3 regions of the Microbacterium kribbense genome follow, and region 1 is predicted to be linked to each of the others. Evidence: predicted binding sites of a transcription regulator. Region 1 holds the regulator's gene; each other region holds the start of a gene.
The links. Region 1 encodes LexA, which represses DNA repair genes until DNA is damaged. Its sites were predicted from a motif close to TCGAACANNTGTTCGA; they were not measured.

Region 2: the regulator LexA is predicted to act here: its motif matches at 4,474-4,489, upstream of ABD705_RS07425 (HNH endonuclease signature motif containing protein).
Region 3: the regulator LexA is predicted to act here: its motif matches at 3,861-3,876, upstream of ABD705_RS09840 (HNH endonuclease signature motif containing protein).

What each region holds. Positions count from the first base shown of each region.
Region 1 covers NZ_BAABAF010000003.1:25,076-32,564, forward strand. The annotation lists gene ABD705_RS04660 (SseB family protein) at 1-595, opposite strand, end outside; gene priA (bifunctional 1-(5-phosphoribosyl)-5-((5-phosphoribosylamino)methylideneamino)imidazole-4-carboxamide isomerase/phosphoribosylanthranilate isomerase PriA) at 579-1,328, opposite strand; gene hisH (imidazole glycerol phosphate synthase subunit HisH) at 1,318-1,983, opposite strand; gene hisB (imidazoleglycerol-phosphate dehydratase HisB) at 1,980-2,591, opposite strand; gene ABD705_RS04680 (histidinol-phosphate transaminase) at 2,588-3,682, opposite strand; gene ABD705_RS04685 (LysM peptidoglycan-binding domain-containing protein) at 3,702-4,061, opposite strand; gene lexA (transcriptional repressor LexA) at 4,327-5,025, shown strand; gene ABD705_RS04695 (alpha/beta hydrolase family protein) at 5,070-6,965, shown strand; gene hflX (GTPase HflX) at 6,928-7,489, opposite strand, start outside.
Region 2 covers NZ_BAABAF010000005.1:33,654-41,142, reverse strand. The annotation lists gene ABD705_RS07445 (ABC transporter substrate-binding protein) at 1-875, shown strand, start outside; gene ABD705_RS07440 (carbohydrate ABC transporter permease) at 890-1,837, shown strand; gene ABD705_RS07435 (carbohydrate ABC transporter permease) at 1,834-2,697, shown strand; gene ABD705_RS07430 (FAD-binding oxidoreductase) at 2,732-4,105, shown strand; gene ABD705_RS07425 (HNH endonuclease signature motif containing protein) at 4,519-6,234, shown strand; gene ABD705_RS07420 (hypothetical protein) at 6,578-6,754, opposite strand; gene ABD705_RS07415 (endonuclease/exonuclease/phosphatase family protein) at 6,786-7,489, opposite strand, start outside.
Region 3 covers NZ_BAABAF010000007.1:78,911-86,399, forward strand. The annotation lists gene ABD705_RS09825 (pilus assembly protein CpaE) at 1-304, opposite strand, end outside; gene ABD705_RS09830 (DUF445 domain-containing protein) at 352-1,623, shown strand; gene ABD705_RS09835 (hypothetical protein) at 1,701-2,354, shown strand; gene ABD705_RS09840 (HNH endonuclease signature motif containing protein) at 2,424-3,848, opposite strand; gene hutI (imidazolonepropionase) at 4,065-5,255, opposite strand; gene ABD705_RS09850 (formimidoylglutamate deiminase) at 5,252-6,544, opposite strand; gene ABD705_RS09855 (allantoate amidohydrolase) at 6,541-7,489, opposite strand, start outside.

The DNA.
Region 1 (7,489 bases):
GGTCGAGCACGCTCAGCTCCCGGGCCACGCTCTCCTGCAGCGCCGTGAACACGTCGGGGTTCTGCGGACCGGGCTCCCACGGGATCTGCTGCGCGATGGCCCATACCGCCGGACGGCGCAGCACGTATTCGGTGGGCGAGCCGGGGTCGAGCACGATCAGATCGGTGTCGTCGTCGGCGGCGGCCAGTGCCGTGCGGATGCCGTCGGCCGGCACCGGGCGCGCCGTGGCATCCCAGCTGCCCACCGCCTGGACCGAGCTGAACACCGGCAGCACGCGGCGGCCGTCGGGAGCGGCGACGGTGACGATGGACAGCTCGTGGGTCTTGTCCACGTGCAGGCCGGTCGGGCCGATGCCGTCCTCGCCCTTGTGCGTGACCAGCGGGATCAGCAGCCGAGCCCGTCGGTAGGCGTCGATGATCGCGACCTGGTCGCCGGTGCCGTCGTGGAACGCGTTCAGCGCGGCCAGCAGGGCCGGATCGGCCTCCCCTGCGTCGCCGGTGTGCGGATTGGGCCGGAAGCTGCGGCCTGCCCACGGCACGCCGGCCGAGTCGGCGGCGTGCGCATCGTGGCCGCAGGAATCACTCTCGGGCGACATCCAGCGCCTCTGCCAGCGTGAACGCGCCGGCATACAGGGCCTTGCCGACGATCGCACCTTCCACCCCCAGCGGCACCAGCTCGCGCAGGGCGCTGATGTCGTCCAGGCTCGACACGCCGCCGGAGGCGACGATGGGCTTGTCGGTGCGCTCGGCGAGCTCGCGCAGCAGCTCGAGGTTCGGTCCGCGCAGCGTGCCGTCCTTGGTGACGTCGGTGACCACGTAGCGGCTGCAGCCGGCGTCTTCCAGGCGGTCCAGCACCGTCCACAGGTCGCCGCCCTCGCGGGTCCAGCCGCGTGCGGCCAGGGTCGTGCCGCGCACGTCGAGGCCGACGGCGATCGCGTCGCCGTAGCGGCCGATCACGTTGGCCGCCCACTCCGGGTTCTCCAGCGCTGCCGTGCCGAGGTTGATGCGGGTGGCGCCGGACTCCAGCGCCGCCTCCAGCGTCGCGTCGTCGCGGATGCCACCAGAGAGCTCGACGTTCACGCCGCGGGCCTGTTTGATGACCTTGCGCAGCGTCGCGGTGTTGTTGCCGCGCCCGAATGCGGCGTCCAGGTCGACGAGGTGGATCCACGTCGCACCCTGACGCACCCACTCCATGGCCGCATCCACCGGATCGCCGTAATCGGTCTCGCTGCCGGCCACGCCCTGGGTGAGGCGCACGGCCTTGCCGTCGGCGACATCGACGGCGGGAAGCAGGATCAGGTCGGGGGTGGCTGCGAATTCACTGGGCACAAGGTCCCAGACTAGCCCCGCCGAGCCCGCCGATCCAATTGGCGAGCAGCCTGATGCCGGCCGCCCCCGACTTCTCGGGGTGGAACTGGGTCGCCGACAGCGGCCCATTCTCCACCGCCGCCAGGAACGGTCCGCCATAGCTGCACCAGGTCAGCGCCGCCGGGGCGAACGGCTCGTGCACGTCCAGGTTCCACGCGGTGGCGGCGAAGGAATGCACGAAGTAGAAGCGCTCGGCTTCGATTCCTGCGAACAGCCGGCTGTTCGGGTCGGGCTGCACGGTGTTCCAGCCCATGTGCGGCAGCACCGGGGCATCCAGCTCGGTGATCGTACCGGGCCACTCGCCCAGCCCCTCGGTGTCGACGTCGCGCTCGAGCCCGCGCTCGAACAAGATCTGCATGCCCACGCAGATGCCCAGCACCGCCCGGCCTCCGGCCAGGCGCCGGTCGATCAGCTCGTCGCCGCGGCTCGCGCGCAGCGCGCCCATGACGGCGGCGAACGCGCCGACACCGGGGACCACCAGGCCGTCGGCATCCATCACCAGGCCGCGGTCGGCGGTCAGCCGCGCGTCGGCGCCGGCGGCGGCCAGCGCCTTGACCGCCGAGTGCACATTGCCGGACCCGTAGTCCAGTACCGCGACCAGCGGCCTGTCGGTCACAGCGCTCCCTTGGTGCTGGGAATGCCGACCACCTGCGCGTCGAACGCCTTGGCCTGACGGAACGCCCGGGCGAACGCCTTGAACTCGGCCTCGGCGATGTGGTGCGGGTCGCGACCCGAGATCACGCGCACGTGCGTGGTGAGCCCCGCATGGAAGGCGATCGCCTCGAACGAGTGGCGCACCAGCGACCCGGTGAAGTGGCCGCCGATCAGGTGCAGCTCGAACCCGGCCGGCTCGCCGTCGTGCACCAGGTAGGGGCGGCCGCTGATGTCGACGACGGCCTGCGCGAGCGCCTCGTCCAGCGGCACCAGCGCGTCGCCGTAGCGGGAGATGCCGCTCTTGTCGCCCAGCGCCGCGCCTATGGCCTGACCGAGCACGATGGAGATGTCTTCGACGGTGTGGTGCACGTCGATGTCGGTGTCACCGGAGGCGCGCACCGTCAGGTCGGTCAGGGAGTGCTTGGCGAATGCGGTCAGCAGGTGATCGAAGAACGGGACGCTGGTGTCGATCCGTCCCACGCCCGTGCCGTCCAGGTCGAGTTCGAGCTCGACCGCCGACTCGCTGGTGGTGCGGGTGCGCGACGCGACGCGGGATCCGGCGGTGGTCATGATGCCGAGTCTAGCGAGGCCAGGGCATCCAGGAACGCGCTGGTCTCCTCCTCCGTGCCGGCGGTGACCCGCAGGCTGCGCGGCAGCCCGATGTCGCGGATCAGCACGCCGCGCTCGTACAGGGCCTGCCACGTCGCCGCGGGGTCTTCGACGCCGGAGAACAGCACGAAGTTGCTCCACGACTCGTAGGGTCGGTAGCCCAGCGCCGCCAGCGTGGCCGAGATGCGATCACGCTGGCCGACGATGTCGGCCACGGCGGCCAGCATGGTCGGCGCGTGCCGCAGTGCCGCGGATGCGGCGGCCTGCGTGAGTGCGCTGAGGTGATAGGGCAGCCGTACCAGCCGCAGTGCATCGATCAGGGCCGGGTCGGCGGCGAGGTAGCCGACCCGGGCGCCGGCGAATGCGAACGCCTTGCTCATCGTGCGCGAGACCACCATCCGCTCGCGGCCGGGCAGCAGGGTGAGCGCCGAGCGCTCACCCGCCGGCGCGAACTCGAAGTAGGCCTCGTCGACGATCACGATTCCCTCGGATGCCGCGTACACGGCCTCGATGACGTCGATCGGCAGCGGGGTGCCGGTGGGGTTGTTCGGTGCGCACAGCATCACGACATCCGGCCGGGCCGCGGCCACTTGGGCGGCCGCGGACTCGGCGGTCAGGGTGAAGTCCACGCCCCGCTCCCCCGCGACCCAGGTGCCGCCGGTGCTGCGGGTCAGCAGCGGATACATCGAGTAGGTCGGTGCGAATCCGAACACCGTCCGCCCCGGGCCGGCGAAGGCCTGCAGCAGGTGCTGGAGCACTTCATTCGACCCGTTGCCGGCCCAGATCTGGTCGGCGCTCAGGCCGTGCCCCAGGTAGTCGGCGAAGCCCTCGCGCAGCAGTGTGAACTCGCGGTCGGGATAGCGATTGACGTCGCGCAGCGCAATGGCCACGGCGTCCAGGATGTCGTCCGCGACGTCTTTGGGAACCGGATGCGTGTTCTCGTTGACGTTCAGTGCGACCGGCAGCGGCGCCTGCGGCGCGCCGTACGGAGTCATGCCGCGCAGATCATCGCGGATGGGCAGGTCTTCTAACCGGGGTCTCACCCCTCCCATCGTAGAGCGCTGCGGCGGCTCAGCCGGCCGGGGCGTACTCGACGGGCAGCGCCAGCTTCTCGCCGGGGACGAGCACGGCACCTTCGAGGGCGTTCAGGCTCACGATCGCGTCCACCACGTCGCGCGGGTCGGCGCCCGGTGCCACGCGCTGCGCGATCGACCACAGCGAATCGCCAGCGACGACGGTCACGGTCGAGAAGCTGCCGGAGGGCGCCCCCGCATCGCGCGAGGCCAGCGCCGACCCGCCGCCGAGCACGGCGACGAAGATGGCGGCGGCAAGGGGCAGCGCCACCAGACCGGCCAGCACCCGTCGACCGCGGACCGTCAGGCGCAGGTGCGTCGTCGTGCGTGCTGTCGATGCCATCGCGATGGTGGTCATGGCTCCTCCTGGGTGTGGACAGATTCGGATCGGACGCTCGGGCGGGAGCACCCGATCCGAATCTTCATTCCGAATCTAGCTTCGATTGTATAGACTGTCAACAGGTCTCCGTGTGCGAATCGGATCGAAGGCGACACGCGAGGCGGATGCCGTCGATCCGGTCTTCAACCGGATACCGTTTCGATAGGGACACCCCATCACCAACCTCCGACATTCGAAGAAGCTGCACCGGCGACCAGGCCGGGCCAGAACACAGGGAGCTGACATGAGCGAGGCAACGCACGAGTCCACGGCGGCCGAGCCGGCGGTGCGTCGGACCCGCCGGCGCAAGAGCCTGAGCGATCGGCAGATGGCGATCCTCGAGGTCATCCAGCGCTCCATCGCGCGGTACGGCTATCCGCCGAGCATGCGCGAGATCGGCGATGCGGTGCAGCTGAAGTCCCTGTCCAGCGTCACGCATCAGCTGAACCAGCTCGAGCTGAGCGGCTACCTGCGCCGCGATGCCGGCAAGACGCGCGCCATGGAGGTGCTGATCGACCTGCCGGGCATCTCCGGCGAGAACCCCGCCGACTCGGCGCCCACTCTCGGCGACGCGGCGCTGGTGCCGCTGGTCGGGCACATCGCCGCCGGCGTGCCGATCACGGCCGAGCAGCAGGTCGAGGAGATCTTCCCCCTGCCCCGTCAACTGGTGGGCAAGGGCGAGCTGTTCATGCTGAAGGTGCAGGGCGAGTCGATGATCGACGCCGCGATCTGCGACGGCGACTGGGTCGTCATCCGGTCGCAGGCCACCGCCGAGAACGGCGACATCGTCGCCGCGATGCTCGACGGCGAGGCGACCGTGAAGACGTTCCGCCAGCGCGACGGGCACACCTGGCTGCTGCCGCGCAACTCGGCGTTCGAGCCGATCCTCGGCGACGACGCCGTCGTGCTGGGCAAGCTCGTCGCAGTGCTGCGCGCGGTCTGATCCGCCGCGGCCACGGGGCACAGGCCACCGGCTAGCGTGGAGGCATGCCTCAGACCCTTCGCTACGGCACCTGGCCCTCCCCGATCACCGCTGCGGTGGCCGCGTCGGCCGCTCCGCGCCGCGACGGCGCGCGGTTCGTCGGCGACGACATCTGGTGGGGTGAGTCCGTGCCCGCCGAGGGCGGGCGGATGACGGTGCTCTCGCGCCGCCGCGGCGTGCTGCTGCCGGCACCCTGGAACGTCGGCTCGCGCGTGCACGAGTACGGCGGCGGCGCGTGGGCGGCCGCGCCCGACGGCCGGCTGTTCTTCGTGGAGCGCACCGACCAGTGCGTGTGGGAGCTGCCCGTGGGCTCTGCCCCGCGCCGGCTGACACCCCCGGACGCCGGACAGCGCTACGGCGGCCTGAGCTGGCAGCAGGGGCGGCTGCTCGCCGTGCGCGAGACGCACACCGGCGCCGCCGTGCCGACCCGTGACATCGTCGAGATCGTGCTGGGCGATGAGTCCACCGTGCTCTCACTGGCCGCTGGCAGCGACTTCGTCGCGCATCCGGCGCTGTCGGCCGACGGCACGCGCCTGGCCTGGATCGCCTGGGATCACCCCGACATGCCGTGGGACCGCACCCGGCTGCGGGTGGGCCGGCTCGGCGCGGGGGCGGTCGCCGACGCCATCACGATCGCGGGCGGCCAGACCGCCGCCGTGCAGCCGGTCTGGGTGGGTGCCGACGAGCTGCTCTATGCAGATGACCCCACCGGCCGGTGGAACCTGTGGCGGGTCGCGCTCGGCTCGGCCGCCCACGTCGTGGCGCCGGCCGACGCCGACACCGGCGGACCGATCTGGGTGCTGGGCACCCGCTGGTTCCAGCCGCTGGCCGACGGTCGCATCGTCGCGGTGCGCACCAACGGCGCCGACCAGGTCGTCGTGCTCGATCCGGCGACCGGCTCGGACCGCGCGCTGCCGCTGGACGCGACCGCGAACGTGTCGATCGAAGACGCCCGCGGCACCCGCGTGCTGCTGACCGCGGCGGGCCTGGACGGCCCGCCCGCGGTGTGGCTGGTGGACGTGGACCGGCCCGGCCACGCCGAGCGGGTGACTGCCGACGCGGCGGGCTGGGGCCCGGAGTGGACCCCGCGGCCGCGCGCGGTGACCTTCGCCGGGCCGCACGGACCGGTGCACGCGTTCGACTATCCGCCCACGAGCCCCGAGACCACCGCCCCGGCCGGCGAGCTGCCTCCCTATGTCGTGTTCGTGCACGGCGGGCCCACCTCGCACACCGCCCCCGCGGCCGCGGCGAAGACCGCCTTCTTCACGAGCCGCGGCATCGGCGTGCTCGACGTGAACTACGGCGGGTCGACCGGATACGGGCGCGCCTACCGCGAGCGGCTGCGTGGTCAGTGGGGCGTGGTCGACGTCGACGACGTCGCCGCCGCGGCGGCCGGCCTCGCCGCCGAGGGCCGGGCCGACCCCGCACGCCTGGCGATCGAGGGCGGCTCGGCCGGCGGCTGGACGGTGCTCGGCGCCCTGACCGGCACGGACGTGTTCGCGGCCGGGATCTCGCGGTACGGGGTCGGCGACGCGCGCATGCTGCAGGCCGAGACGCACGACTTCGAGGCCCGCTATCTGGACGGGCTGATCGGACCGCTGCCAGAGGCCGAGGAGCTCTACGCGCAGCGGTCGCCGCTGTCGCACCCCGAGCGGTTCGGGGTGCCGGTGCTGCTGCTGCAGGGCGCCGACGACCCGGTGGTGCCGCCGTCGCAGGCCGAGGCGATCCGCGACGCCCTGGCTGCGCAGCACATCCCGCACGCATACGTGCTGTACCCGGGTGAGTCGCACGGGTTCCGGCGCGCCGAGACCGTCGCCGACGCGCTGGAGAAGGAGCTGGCCTTCCTGGGCGCCGTGTTCGGGTTCAGTCCCGCCGGGGTTGCGCCGCTTGATCTGGACTGATCGCGTACGGCGCCAGCTGGGCGGCCAGATGGCGTCCGACGTGGGCGTGCAGCAGCGTGCCGCCCGGCTCGTGCCGCTCGGTCAGCAGCATCCCGCTCTCGTGCACGGCCGAGACGAGGTCGCCGCGGTCATACGGCACCAGCGCGGTGATCTCCACCGCCGGCAGCGGCAGCGCCCGCTCGATCGCGGTGCGCAGCGCGTCGATGCCCTCGCCCGTGCGCGAGGAGACGAACAGCGCGGCCGGCTCCAGCCCCCGCAGCACCAGTCGGGTGTTGTCGTCGACCAGGTCGGCCTTGTTGAAGACGACGAGTTCGCGGATGTCGCGCCCGCCGACGTCGCCGATCACGTCGCGCACGGTGGCCAGCTGCGCCGCCGGATCGGGATGAGCGGCGTCGACGACGTGCACGATGACGTCGGCGTCGGCGACCTCTTCGAGCGTGGAGCGGAACGCCTCGACCAGCTGGTGCGGCAGGTTGCGCACGAAGCCGACCGTGTCGGTGAGCGTGTAGACCCGCCCGTCGGCG
Region 2 (7,489 bases), on a different contig from region 1:
ATCAGCTCAACTACAACAAGGCGGTCTTCAAGGATGCCGGCATCGCGGATCCGCCGAAGACGTGGGACGAGGTGCTCAGCGCGGCCAAGGCGATCACTGCGACCGGCCAGGGCCGGCAGGGCATCGGATTCATCACGAACTGGAACTCCGGTGCGGTGCACCCGTTCCTGTCGCTGCTGGCTTCTGACGGCGGCACATTCCTCAACGACGCCGGCGGCAAGGCCCAGCTCGACTCGCCGCAGGCGCTGGAGACCGCGAAGTTCTATCAGCAGCTGGTCGACGAAGGCCTCACCCAGGCGTCGATGTCGACGGCCAACGCGAACACCACCGGGCCCTACCTCGACAACTTCGTCAACGGCAAGACCGGCATGATCATCATGGCCAACTGGTGGGAGAGCGCTCTGAAGGACGCCATGGGCGACAAGTTCGCCGATGTCGGCACGGCACCGATCCCGGTCGGCCCCAGCGGCGACGCGTCCCACTCGATCTCGTACTCGTGGGACACGATCGTCAACGCGAACGCCTCGGCGGCCAAGCAGGCTGCCGCATGGAAGTTCCTCAGCTGGCTGAACGGGCCCGACTCGGGCGAGGCCGGATCGTCCGCCATGGGAGACATCCTGATGTCGATGGGCATCCTGCCCAGCCGCACCTCGGATGTCGCCGCGCACGCCGACAAGCTGAAGACGCCGTTCCTCAGCTCGTACGTCGCCGCGCTCGACAGCGCCGTTCCGTTCCCGACGGTGCTCGGCGGCAGCGCCTCAGCCGACGCGCTGCAGCGTCAGGTCGAGGCATTGCTGAACAAGCAGGCCGACGCCGCGACCGCGATGAAGAACGCCCAGTCGGACGTCGACAACGCTCTGACCGCGGCGCGCTGACGCGAACGCAGCACGTGAGCACCACCACGCAGATCACGATCGGAGGGCGCCCGGCACCCGGCGCCCTCCGATCGGGCGTGCGCAGCGAGCGCCGGCAGCGCCGCGTGGTCGCCGCCGTCTTCCTGAGCCCGACACTGCTGATCATCGGGCTGTTCACGCTGGTGCCGATCGTGATGACCGTGATCATCAGCTTCCACCGCTGGTCGATGTTCACCCCGATCACGAAGATGGACTTCGTCGGCCTCGACAATTACACCCGACTGTTCGCCGACAGCGCGCGCACCCAGGCGCTGGTCAACACCGGCGTCTACGTCGGGCTCAGCATCCTGATCACCGTGCCGCTGGCGTTCCTGGTCGCGATGCTGCTGTTCTTCCCCCGCATGCGCGGGCAGAGTGTCGTGCGGGTCATCCTCTTCAGCACCTATGTGATCCCCACCATCGCGATCGTCATCATCTGGAGCAACATCTACGCGCCCGGATACGGGCCGCTGAGTGCGATCCTGTCGGCCGTGGGCGTCACACCGCCCGGCTGGCTCAGCGACCCCTCCTGGGCGATGATCTCGCTGGTCATCTTCAACGTGTGGCAGATGCTGGGCTACTACGTGATCCTGCTGGTCGCGGGACTCACCCAGATCCCCGGCGACCTGTATGAGGCATCGCGCGTCGACGGCGCCGGAGTGATCCGGCAGACCTGGTCGATCACGATCCCGATGCTGAGCCGGTCGCTCGTGTTCGTCATTCTGATGACCTTCATCAACTCGATCCAGGTGTTCGACCCGATCTATCTGCTCACCCAGGGCGGGCCCGCCGGGTCGACGAACGTGGTCTCGTTCGAGATCCAGCGCGCGGCATTCCAGTACGGCCAGGCGGGCAGCGCCAGCGCCCTGGCCGTCTCGCTGTTCCTCATGATCGTCGTGGTCGGGGCAGTGCTGGGCACGATCCTGAAAGTGAGAAGGCGATGAGCCGGCGGCGTCCCGCGCACGGGCCTGCGCGCACCCGGACGCGCGCGCAGCGGGGGCTGCTGTATGCGCTGCTGGCGCTCGTCGCGATCGTGCCCCTGTTCCCGCTGTATTGGCTGGTGATCTCGGCGTTCAAGACGCCGAAGGAGTTCGTCACCATCCCGCCGACCTGGTTTCCGACCTCCGCGACGCTCGACCCGGTCACCACGGCGCTGACGGCGGTGCCGTTCGCGCAGTCGATGCTCAACAGCGTGATCATCGCCGGGGGCGCCACCATCGCGGTCGTGATCACCAGCACAATGGCCGGCTATGTGTTCGCGAAGTACCACTTCCGCGGCAAGGACCTCGTGTTCTGGGGCGTCGTGGCCATGATGTTCCTGCCGCCGATCGTGACGCTGGTGCCGCTGTACTACCTGGTCTCGTCGATGGGGCTGGCCGACTCCTATCTCGGTGTGCTGCTGCCCTGGCTGGCGAACCCGTTCGGCATCTTCCTGATGCGCCAGTTCATGATGGACGTGCCCGACGAGCTCATCGACGCGGCGCGGCTCGACGGCGCCGGCGAGCTGCGCGTCGTGTGGCAGTTCGTGGTGCCGCTGATCAAGCCCGCCGTGGTCACCCTCGCCGTGTTCATGTTCGTCTTCGCCTGGAACAACTTCCTGTGGCCGCTGACGATCCTGCGGTCCGAGGCGATGTATCCGATCGTGCTCACACTGAACCGGCTGATGTCCTATACGATGAGCTTCCAGTACCAGAACGTCGTGCTCGCCGGTGCGCTGATCGCGTCGATCCCGACGATCATCGTCTTCCTGCTCTCGCAGCGCGTGTTCGTGCAGGGGATCGCCTCGAGCGGGGTGAAGGGATGACCGAACCGGCAGTCGTCGCGAGCGGGGTGAAGGGATGACCGAACCGGCAGTCGTCGCCGACCTGACCGCGCTGCTGCCGGCGGGTGCGGTCACCGTTGACCCCGAGGTGATGGCCGCCTTCTCGCGCGACCATTCCGAGCGTCCGCTGCCGGGGATGCCGCTGGCGCTGGTGCGCCCGGCCAGCACCGCCGACGTGCAGGCGGTCCTGCGCGTCGCCTCCACCCACACGATCCCGGTCGTCGTACGCGGCGCCGGGTCGGGGCTGTCCGGCGGCAGCACCGCCGTCGACGGATGCCTCATCCTCTCGGTCGACCGGATGCGCGAGGTCCGCGTCGACGCCGCCGCACGGGTCGTGCATGCACAGCCCGGGGCGCTCAACGCGGAGGTCAAGGCTGCGGCGGCCGCGCAGGGCCTGTGGTACCCGCCCGACCCCGCCTCCTACGAGTTCTGCTCGATCGGCGGCAACGTGGCCACCAACGCCGGGGGCCTGTGCTGCGTGAAGTACGGGGTGACCACCGACTACGTGCTGGGGATGACCGTCGTGCTCGCCGACGGAAGGGCGCTGACCCTCGGCGGCGATCGCGTGAAGGACGCCGCCGGCCTGTCGCTGACGAAGCTGTTCGTGGGCAGCGAGGGCACCCTGGGAGTGATCACCGAGGTCACGCTGCGGCTGATCCCGGCCCCGGAGCGCCCCGCGAGCCTGGTGGCGACTTTCGCGGAGGTGGATGCCGCAGTGCAGGCGGTGCTGCAGATCAGCGCATCGCTGCGACCCGCGATGCTCGAGTTCATGGACCGCACCACGATCGGCGCGGTCGAAGACCTGACGCACATGGGCCTGGACCGGGATGCCGCAGCCATGCTGATCGTGCAGTCCGATGCGCCGGGCGACCAGGCCGCTGCCGAGCTGAACCGGATCGAGCGCATCTGCCTCGACGCGGGCGCGACCGAGTGCGTGCTGACCGACGACCCCGACGACGGCGAGGCGTTCGTCGCGGCCCGGCGAATGGCCGTTCCCGCCGTCGAGATGAAGGGCAGCATGCTGCTCGAAGACGCCGGCGTCGCGCTGCCGCGACTGGGCGACCTCGTGCGGGGCATCCAGCGCATCTCTTCGGACCGCGGCGTCGTGATCGCGCTGATCGCGCACGCCGGTGACGGCAACACGCATCCGATGCTCGTCTTCGACCGGGCCGACCCCGACTCGTTCGCGCGCGCGCAGCAGGCCTTCGACGACATCATGGCGCTGACCATCTCGCTGGGCGGCACGATCTCAGGCGAGCACGGCATCGGGCGGCTCAAGCAGCCGTGGCTCGAACGCCAGCTGGGCCAAGACGCGATGGCCCTCACCCAGACCATCAAGGCCGCGCTCGACCCGCGCGGGATCTTGAATCCTGGGGTGATTGTTCGGTAGCGGGGTTCTTGTCGGGTCGGCGGTGGGCCGGGTCCTTGTCGGTTCGGCGGTGGGACGGGGTTCTGTCGGGTCGGCGGTGGACGGGGTTCTTGTCGGGTCGGCGGTGAGCCGGCGCGGACAAGGCGGCCGGCGCAGGGCGGGTGCGGGGCTCTTCTCTGGCCGGGACGGGGCGGTGTTCTTCTCGGGCGGGCGGGGTGCGGTGCAGAACTCCTTCGATTCGCGCTCGGGGTGCCCGGTGATGCCTGGATTCGGCCCATGACCGGGCGGATCGACTGAGTTCTGCACGGCGACAACCTGCCGGCAGCATCCGCCCGCCGCATCGGGCGAAACCGTTACCGTTCTGTGATCTCCACCCCGCTGATTTGGGACCGAAATCAGGTTCGAATGTCGGAGGTGGGTTAGATGATCGGAGTATGGCAATCTTCACCGATATCGAGGCGCACGCGGCGATGCTGCGCGGCGTGGTCGGTGCCGATGTCGAAGCCGGTGGCCTGCCCACTCTGGTCGCGGGGCTCAGCGATGACCAGGTCGTCTCGCTGCTGACGCAGACCGCCGCGCTGATCCGCGCCGCCGAAACGGTGCAGGTGGTCGCCACCGGCGTCGCCGCGTCCAGGTCGACACGCCACGCCGGACAATCCGGCCTGGCACAGCAGCACGGCAAGAACTCGGCGACGTCGCTGCTGCAAGATCTGACCGGATCGACCCGGTCTGACGCGATCAAGCAGGTGCGCGCCGGTGAGGCCCTGTTCGCCGGACTCGCCGGCGGCGGCGAGACCGACGACGCTGCCGGGAGTGATGGTGATTCCGGTGGTGGTGGTGATGCCGACGGCACTGGGACTGTGCCCGGAGACACCTGCCCGCCGCGTCCCTGGCACGCGCCACTGGGCGAGGCGCTGCTGGCGGGACGGTTGTCCGCGGCCCAGCACGATGCGATCCTCCGAGGGCTCGGCGAACCGCCGACCATCGACGCGGCCGCGATCCTCGCCGGCGCGGCATCGGAGACGGACGGGGATGCTGCGGACAGCGACGATGCGGATGCGGCGCCCGGCCAGGACGGGGATGCCGCATCCGGTGCGGACGGGGATGCGGCGCCCGGCGACGATCTAGACGCGGCGGCACCGGACGTGATCGACGCCCTGGTGTCCGCGGCCCGGGCGCAGGCGCGACTGGCGTGGCAGATCGCGGCCGCCCAGCTCGTGGACGAGGCGCAATGCCGCACCGTCGAAGACCTCGCCGCGCAAGCGCGCGCGATCCGCGACCTGCTGGACCCCGAAGGTGCGCAGCGCCGATTCGAGCAGCGCTACCAACAGCGCGCGTTCCGCACCTGGAAGGACAAGGACGGAATCCGGCACACCCACATCACCCACGACGACGACGGCGCGCAATGGGTCCAGGCCATCCTCGACGCCGCCCTCGCACCCCGCCGCGGGGTCCGGTTCGTCGACGACGCCGAAAAGAGCCGTGCACAGCAGCTGATCGACGACCCGCGCACCACCGAGCAGCTCGCCTACGACTTGTTCCTCGATCTGCTCCGCGCCGGCGCGCTCGCCGACGCCGAGACGGTGTTCGGCACCCGGCAGGCCGGGATCCGTGTCATCATCACCCAGCAGGCCGCCGCGGCCGCCGACCGGGGCGAGCCCGCTGTCGCCACGGTGCAAGACGACACCACGACACTGCCGGCCTGGGCCGCGACCCAGCGGGCGTGCGACACCGGCGTCAGTGAATGCTTGACCGACGCAGCCGGCAATCCGCTCGACCTGGGCCGTGAAGCGCGGCTGTTCGCCCCGAAACAGAAGCTCACCCTCGCGATCCGAGACGGTGGATGCCGGTGGCCCGCCTGCGACCGGCCCGCCCACTACTGCGAAGCGCACCACATCGACGGCTGGGCCACCGGAGGCAGAACCGACATCGACCGGGGCATCCTGCTATGCCGATTCCACCACATGCAACTGCACCACGGCGGCTGGCGGATCACCCGGCATAGGAAAGACGACTTCGTCCTCCACCCGCCCGGCGGGGCCGAACCGATCGTGCTCACCACCAGACTCGCCCGACAATACCTGTTCCGAACCACCCCACCACCAGCACCAAGATTCCACCCCGAGCCACAGGGAGTACCGGCCGCATGACACCCGGGTCACCGCGGACACCGGGGTCGCCACGATACCGGGTCACCGCGGACACCGGGTCACCGCGGACACCGGGCCACCGCGGATAATGCTTCCGCACCCGTAACAGGGCGCCAACGCGACGGTAGCGAGCCGCGCGACGAGCAACCCGATAGATCACGCGCCTGGGTAACACCCTACGGCAGCTGACCGCTCCGCCCAAGACCACACCAGAGCACGCCCCGAATCAGCTGGCCCGCGGAAAGGTCATGTCCAAACCGAACGACTGTTCAGCAAGGACACGAACGACTGTTCAGCAAGGGCAAGGAGTTCGGCGCCTCATCGGCGCTCAGATCAACCAGGCTCAGGGCAGCTGGTCGGTCTTGTGCTCGTGCCGGTTGTGATGCATCGGAATGCCGATGGCCGACGAGACGAGCAGCAGACCCAGCACGAAGACGACCGATTCCCAACCGGGCACGAACGGCGCATATCCAAAGCATGCGAACCCTGCAATGAACAGCAGGAAGCAGAGAATGAACATGCGGTCGTCCCTCCGAAAGTCGGTGCGCCTCTCAGGCTACCTTGATCTCGACGTGTTCGCGCGCCGCCGGAGCACTCATTCTCGCCGTCACCAGAATCGGCAGATGATCACTGCGCCCCTGCGGCAGGGTGCGGATGCGCTCGATGTCGAACCCGGCCGACGTCGCGAAGTCGTAGTGCCCGCGAAAATAGCGATACCGCGTGTACGTGCGCCGGTCGCTCAGGGTCAGCTGATAGCCCTGCTCGCGCACCTTCTGCCCGAGGTTCTCTTTGAACACCGGATAGTTGTAGTCCCCCACCATCAGACTCGGCAGGCCGTGCCCGATCTCTTGCAGCTCCCCCAGCGCCGTGCGGATCTGCGCCCGGCGCAACCGGTTCAACGCCGTCAGCGGCGCCGCATGGAACGACGCGATGATCAGGTCGCGCCCCTGATCGATGTCGTGCAGGCGCACCCCCAGCATCCGCTCTTCAGCGGGCTTGAGCACCCGATCGTGCAGCGACTTCTTCAGCGCCAGCGAGCGCACCTCCAGCGGACGGTACATGTCGCGGCGGAAGTAGACGGCAAGGCCCAGCCGGTTGCGATGCGTGGCGTCAGCCAGCCGCAACCCGGCGATCTGGCTCGGGATGTCGTCGGTGTCGCACTCCTGCAGACACAGCAGATCGGCCCCGTGCCGGTCGACCAGCGCCGAGAGTTCGGTTGCCGCACGATGTTTGCGCAGGTTGTAAGAGATGAGCT
Region 3 (7,489 bases), on a different contig from region 1:
CCTCGTACGTGTCGGGCCGGCGGCGCAGCGCCGTGAACGTGCCGCGCAGCAGCTCGCGCAGCTGTTCTTCGCCGGGCAGCCACAGGGCCTCCTCCTGCGCGACCGAATCCAGCGCCCACTCGGTGGTGCCGTTGAAGCTGAGGATGCTGCCGGTCGGATACCGCCGCGCCTCGATCGTCATCTCGCTGACGGTGAACACGTCGGCCTCGAACTCGGGCTCGTCCAGCTGAAAGCGGTCGCCCGAGCGCGGCTGCCACTTCAGCCCGGCGTCGCGCAGCGCACGGGCCAGCTCGGTGGAGATCACGCCGCCAGGGTACCGGGCGAACCCGTGCGCCATGCGAGGATGGCGCCATGGCGCGCACTCCGACCGCTCTGCTGAGCCCCGCCGACCGGGCGCGCCGGAGGGCGCTGCGCCGCATGAAGGCCATCGCGCTGGGTGCACTGCTGCTGCTGGCCGTCGTGTTCGTGTTCGCGTTCCTGTTCCAGGAGCGCTTCGGATGGCTCGCCTATGTGCGCGCGGCGACCGAAGGGGGCATGGTCGGCGCGCTGGCGGACTGGTTCGCCGTCACGGCGCTGTTCCGGCACCCACTCGGCCTGCCCATCCCGCACACCGCGATCATCCCGACCCGCAAGGACGAGATCGGCCGCACCCTGGGCGAATTCGTCGAGACGAACTTCCTCTCCGGCACCGTCGTGCGCACCAAGCTCGAGTCGACCTCGATCGCCGCGCGGCTGGGCCGCTGGCTGGCCGAGCCGCGCAACGCCGAGCGGGTCGCGGCGGAGGGCTCGGCGATGGCCTCGGGCGTGTTGCGGGCGCTGTCGGACGCCGACGTGCAGGAGCTCATCGAAGACCTCGCCCGCGAGCATCTGATCGCACCGGAGTGGGGGCCGCCGGCGGGCGGGTGGCTGACGCGGGTGCTGGATGCCGGTGCGCAGCGCGGCGCCGTCGACCTCGCCGTGGACAGCGTCGTGTCGTGGCTGGACGCCAACCAGGCCGCGTTCGCGGGCCTGGTCTCGCGTCGGCTGCCGTCGTGGGTGCCGCACCTGGCGCACCGGTTCGTGGACGACACCGTCTACCGCGAGGCGGTCGGTTTCGCCCGTGCCGTGCAGGCCGACCCCGACCACCCGGCGCGGCACGCGATCGACGGGTATCTGCTGCGCTTGGCCGACCGGCTGCAGCACGACCCGGCGATGATCGGCCGCGTCGAAGACGCCAAGTCGGCGATGTTCGACAGCCCGCGGGTGCGCGAGCTGGCGGCGCGCACGTGGGAGACCGCCAAGAGCGGGCTGCTGGCATCCCTCGCCGACCCGGGCAGCGGGCTGCGTCAGCGCGCCCGTGCCGCGCTGATCGACATCGGCGACCGGCTGACGACGGAGGCCGCGCTGGCGCGGCGCGTGGACGGCTGGGTGACCGATGCCGCCGTGTTCGCCGTCGACCGCTACCGGCACGACATCGCCTCGATCATCACCGACACCGTCGAGCGGTGGGATGCCGCCGAGACGACCGAGAAGATCGAGCTGATGGTGGGCCGCGACCTGCAGTACATCCGCCTGAACGGCACGGTGATCGGGGCGCTGGCGGGCGTGGCGATCTACACCGTGGCGCAGCTGGTACTGGGGTGAGATCCGACCCGGGCGAGACGGCATGATGGAGGCATGGTCTCTCTTGCGCTCGTGCGTCATGTCGAGGTTCCGCGCGGATGAGCGCGGCGATCGTGGATTCGGCGGGGCTGCCGGCCAACGCCGCCGGCGTGCTCGGCGCGGACGGCGCGGTGACCGAGTGGCTGCCATGGGCCGAGCTCGACGGCCGGCTCGGGCCGGTGGTGATCACGGCCGCCACGGCGACGCGCGGCGACTGGCAGCTGCGGATGCTGCGCATCGACAGCACTGCCGGCGGCTCGGCGAATGACGCCGTGCACGGAGTGCGGCTGACCGGGCACGCCGTGCCTGCGACAGACGGGGCACAGCCGGCGATCACCGACGTGCACCAGGGCGTCGACGTGCGCGTCGACGCCGATGGCACGCCGGTGCACACCGAGGTGCGGATGCTCGTGCCGTGGGACGGCGAGCTCGCCGTCGCCGGCGGCCCGTCGCCGCTGCCGTCGGCGACGGTGCTCGACCCGCCGACGGGCTTCCCGATGATCATCGCGGTGCGGCTGGGAGCCGAAGACCCGGCGGTGCCGCAGATCGAGGAGAAGAGCGCCGACAGCGGCAAGAAGCCGATACGCATCCTGCGCACCGGGCTGTCGATCCCCGAGGTGGAGCTCGCGCCCGCCCCCGACGGAGGCCACGCGATCACCGTGCTGTGGCCCGACCGCACCCGCGAGGTCGTGCTGCTGCCCGCTCGGGCCTGAGCCCGTGCGGGCGCGCACCTCGGCGCGGCGCTCGTGGACCGTGCCGCCGCCACCGTCTTCGAGTGTCGTTCAGAAGGGTGCGGGATCGCCTTCGGGCACAGGGGGATCGGCGTACCCGGGTGGTCGCGTGGCGCGTCGCACATCGTCGGGGACGAATCTGACGGCGCCGGGTGGTCGGGTGGTGTGGACGCGGCGCGTAGGTGCGATGAAACGCAACACCCCGCCGGGCAGTTGCTGCACGGTCCAGTCGGTGTGGTGCTTGACGGTGTGATGGCGCTTGCAGAAGTCGCCGAGATTCCACAACGCGGTAGGACCACCATTCTGGTGCGCGATCGTATGGTCGATGTCGCATTTCTCGGCGGGCCGTCGGCAGCCCGGGAATCGACAATGCTCGTCCCGAGCCCGCAGAAGTCGTTTCTGCGCCGTGCAGGGATGCCGTTTGTCGACACTGACCGGCACCCCCGTGGCCGGGTCGATGAAGAACCGGTACCAGGTGTCCGATGTGCCGGCCAGGCGCCGCGCCGTCTTGTCATCGATGGCACCGACACCCACCAGCTGCGCACCGCCGACCCCCGCGGTGGTGAGGGTCGCGGCGGGGACGGTGATGTTCACCGTCGCCCGGATCGCGCCCAGCCCGGTTCTGCGTTGCTCGGTGGTGCCATGCCCGTCCGGGGCGGACGTCAACAACAGATCCAACGCCACATCAGCCATGATCTGGCCTCGAGTACGATCATCGGCCACGAAACCCGACCCGCTCGGCCCACCCGCACCCTCGACGGCTTCACGTGCGGCTTCGGCGGCGGCGTGCTCAGCCACGTCGGCTTCGTTGTCGGCCTGCACTTGTGCGGCGATGTCGCGCAGCCGGTGGTACGCACCCTCGATCTCGGCCGCGGGACCGGTCACGATCAACTGTCCCACCCCGGGCCCCGCCGCGCGTTTGCGGACGCTGCGTCGGGCGACGGCCTGCCGGATGCGCTCCTGCGTGCCCTCCGGGTCCAGCTGGTTCACCACTGACTCCAGCGCGTCCCGCAACTGGGACGGCGTCAGCTCACTCGCCATGTCCAACGCGAGACGCTCATACTCACCACGGAGAGTGTCATCATCCAGATCACCACCGACCTCCGCGATGGTCTGCGCATGCTGCGGCGAAAGGAGCCCACTGCTTGCATCCCGCAACGTGTCATAGAACTTGTGCGCCAGAGTGTGGGCCTGATTGACGCGGGCGGTCACCTGGAACTCCGACAGCCGTAGCGCGGCGCCGATCTCCGCGTAGATCTCCCGCATCGCCAGCTGGGACGCGGACACCTTCGCGCCCGTGTCCTGCCGGGCGGCGCGTTCTCTCTCCCGCTGCTGGACCATGTCGGCGACATTCGCGAAGAAGTACATCTCCGTCGCGAACGCGTTCGCGGCCAGGGCACGCGCACCGCCCAGACTGTCGATCAGCCCATCCAGCTGCGAAACGACCGGGGACACCCCGTCCGATGCTGCGTCCACGATGCTCTCCGATCGATCACTGTTTCGAACCTGAGCACCCTCATACTATCGTACCTATCTGCGATCTCCAAGTGGCTCATTCCGCGATTTCATGGCTTCTATCCCGTCAACGGACTCATAGCGTCGGGGCATCCACTATCGAACATCCATATCGTCCCACCGGCCCCCGACATCCCACGTCGAGAACATTCGCGTCGTGAGCGTCACATATGCGGATCAGCCGACCTGCACGCCGTCCTTGTACACGGAGTCGATCTGCGGCACGCCTGCGCGGTAGGCGAGGTAGGTGCGGCTGGGCGCACCGAGCACCACGAGGTCGGCCCGCTTTCCCATGGCCAGCACGCCGATGTCGTCGCGGCGCAGGGCCCGGGCACCGCCCGCGGTCGCGGCCCAGATCGCCTCGGGCACCGTCATCCTCATCTCGCGCACGGCGAGGGCGACCATCAGCGGCATCGAGCTGGAGAAGTTCGACCCCGGGTTGCAGTCGCACGCGATCGCGACGGTCGCGCCCGCGTCGATGAGCCGGCGCGCGTCGGGGTACGGGTGGCGGGTCGAGAATTCCACGCCGGGCAGCAGCGTCGCCACGGTGTCCGAGGCCGCGAGGGCCGCGACATCCTCATCCGTGAGAAAAGTGCAGTGGTCGACGGATGCCGCGCCCAGGGCGACGGCCAGCCGCACACCGGGACCCGCGCCGAGCTGGTTGCCGTGCACGCGCGGCACCAGGCCGTGGGCGATGCCGGCCTCGAGGATGCGCCGCGACTCGTCGGCGGTGAACGCGCCGGTCTCGCAGAACACGTCCACCCACTTCGCGTGCGGCGCGCATGCGGCCAGCATCGGGCCGCACACCAGATCGACGTACCCGGCGCGATCGTGGACGTACTCGACGGGGACCACGTGCGCGCCGAGGTAGGTGACCTCGGGGGTGACCTCGGCGGCCAGCCGCGCCAGACGCGCCTCATCGTGCACGGTCAGTCCGTACCCGGTCTTGATCTCGATCGTCGTGGTGCCCTGCGCGTGCAGCTCGGTCACGAGTCCGGCCAGGCGCCGGCGCAGCTCATCGTCAGTCGCCGAGCGGGTCGCCGTCACCGTCGTGCGTATGCCACCGGCGGAATACGGCTGGCCGGCCATTCGGGCGGCGAACTCGGCCGAACGCTCGCCGCCGAAGACGAGGTGGCTGTGGCTGTCGACGAAGCCCGGGATGACCGCACGACCGCGGGCGTCGACGACCGTGCGGGTCCCGGACGCGTCGTCTCGCCGCGCTCGCTCGGCCGCCTGGTCGGCGGGCCCGACCCAGGCGATGTGCGAGCCCTCGATGAGCACGGCGGCGTCGACGAGGGTGCCGCACGCGTCGGAGCCGGCAGCCACGTTCGTCGTGAGCTCGCCGATGTTCGTGATGAGGATGCTCATGCCGGCCCCCTTCGGGTCAGGATGCCGCCGACGATGGTCGCGGTGACGTCGCCCGCCCGGGCGACCAGCGGCAGCTGCAGCAGCCCGCTCCCCCGGGTGCGCACGGTGTCGGCATCGATCTCGACGACGTCGAACGGATCGCCCACGCGCAGCCCGGCGACATCCACCGCCCCGCCCGGCAGCCCCAGCGCCCGCGCGCCGCCGACGCTGCCCGCGTGCCACAGCTGCGCGGGCGTGAAGATGCCGCGCCGGCGCGCACGCAGGCGCTGGTCGAGCTCGAGCCGGGCGACTTCTTCGAACGGGTCGATGACGGCGTGCTGATCCGATCCGATCGACAGCGTGGCGCCGGCCCCGCGCAGTTCGGGTGCGGGCCCGATGCCGTCGCCGAGGTCGGCTTCGGTCGTCGGGCACATCACGATCGAGGCGCCTGCCTCGCCGAGCAGGGCGATGTCGGCGCTTGTCAGGTGCGTCGCGTGCACCGCCGTCAGCGTCGGCCGCAGCAGCCCCTGTTCGGCCAGCAGACCCGTGGGGGTCAGGCCGTACGCCTGCAGGCACGCATCGTTCTCGGCGACCTGCTCCGACAGGTGCACGTGCAGCGGCACGTCGGCCGGCAGCTCCCGGGCGACCACCGCGAGGTCGTCGGGCGTCACCGCCCGCACCGAGTGCACCGCCGCCCCGACCGTCACCAGCGCCCGCCGGCGCACATCGGCGGCCACCGCATCGCGCAGCGACTGCCAGCGCACGAGCCACGCGTGCGCATCGGCGTCGCCGAAGCGCCGCTGGCGCTCGGACAGGTCGAGGCCGACACCGCCGCGCAGGTAGCACGCGTCCAGCAGCACGAGACGGATGCCTGCGGCCACGGCGGCATCCGCCAGCGCCAGCTCCATCGCGTGGCCGGTGTACGGCGTGCCGTTTGCCCGGTGGTGCACGTAGTGGAACTCCCCCACCGCCGTGCAGCCGGCGTCGCGCATCTCGAGGAACACCTGCTCGGCCAGCGCCCGATACGAGTCGGGGGTGAGGGAAGCCGCCGCGCGGTACATCTCTTCGCGCCACACCCAGAAGTCGCCGCCCCCGCCGTGGGTGCGCCCGCGCAGCAGCCGGTGGAACGCATGCGAATGCGCATTGACGAACCCGGGCGCGACCACCCCGAGCCGCGTGTCGCCCGGCTGCGCGTCACCGCCGGCGGCGAGCCCCGTGATCACCCCGTCGTGCGCGGTGATCCGCACGTCGGCCGCGAACGCGCCGTCGATCAGGGCCGCAGCGGCATGCGCCGACGTGAGCGCGGTCATGCCGGGCCCGCCAGCATTCGCAGCGTCGCCGCCAGCGCGCGGGCACCGGCTTCGCAGTCCTCGTCGCGTGCATCTTCGCCCGGTGCGTGCGAGACGCCGGTGGGATTGCGCACGAAGATCATCGCCGTGGGCAGCACTGCCGACAGGATGCCGGCGTCATGGCCGGCTCCGGTGGGGATGGCGGGAACCGGCCCGAACTCGGGCTCGAGCGCGGCGGTGATGCGCGCGGTGAGCGCGTCGTCGAAGTCGACGCGGGCGGAGAACGACTCCTCGTGCACCTCGAGCGTGCAGCCTTCCGCCTGCACCGCGGCACGGATCCGCTCGATCGTGCGGGCATGCTGCTCGCGCACGTCGTCGTCGGTGGAGGCGCGCAGGTCCATCCACGCGACCACGCGCGAGGCGATCACGTTGGTGCCGCCCGGGATGATCTGCGCCTTGCCGATCGTGCCACGCGAGGCCGGCATCCGCGACACCGCGACTTCGCGCACCGCCTGCACGGCGCCGCCGAAGGCGACCACGGGGTCGGCGCGCCGGTCCATCGTCGTGGTGCCGGCGTGGTTGCCCTCCCCGGTGATCTCAAGGCGCCAGCGGCCGTGCGGGATGATCGCCGACGCCGTCGAGACCGGCACACCCCGGTCTTCGAGGTCGCGGCCCTGCTCGACGTGCAGCTCGACGAAGGCCGCGAACCGCCCCAGTCGCTCGGGATCGGGGCCGACCTGCGCCGGGTCTCGCCCGGACTCGCGCCACGCCTGCGCGAGGGTGACGCCGGCGGCGTCGACACGCGCCAGCGCGGATGCCGCGTCGGCGGCGCCGGTGAGCAGCCGGGTGCCCAGGCACGGCAGGCCGAACCGGGATCCCTCTTCTTCGGCGAACGCGCACACGACGATGGGCCGCGCCGGGGCGAAGCCGCCGCCCTGCAGCTGCGCGACGGCCTCGAAAGCGCCG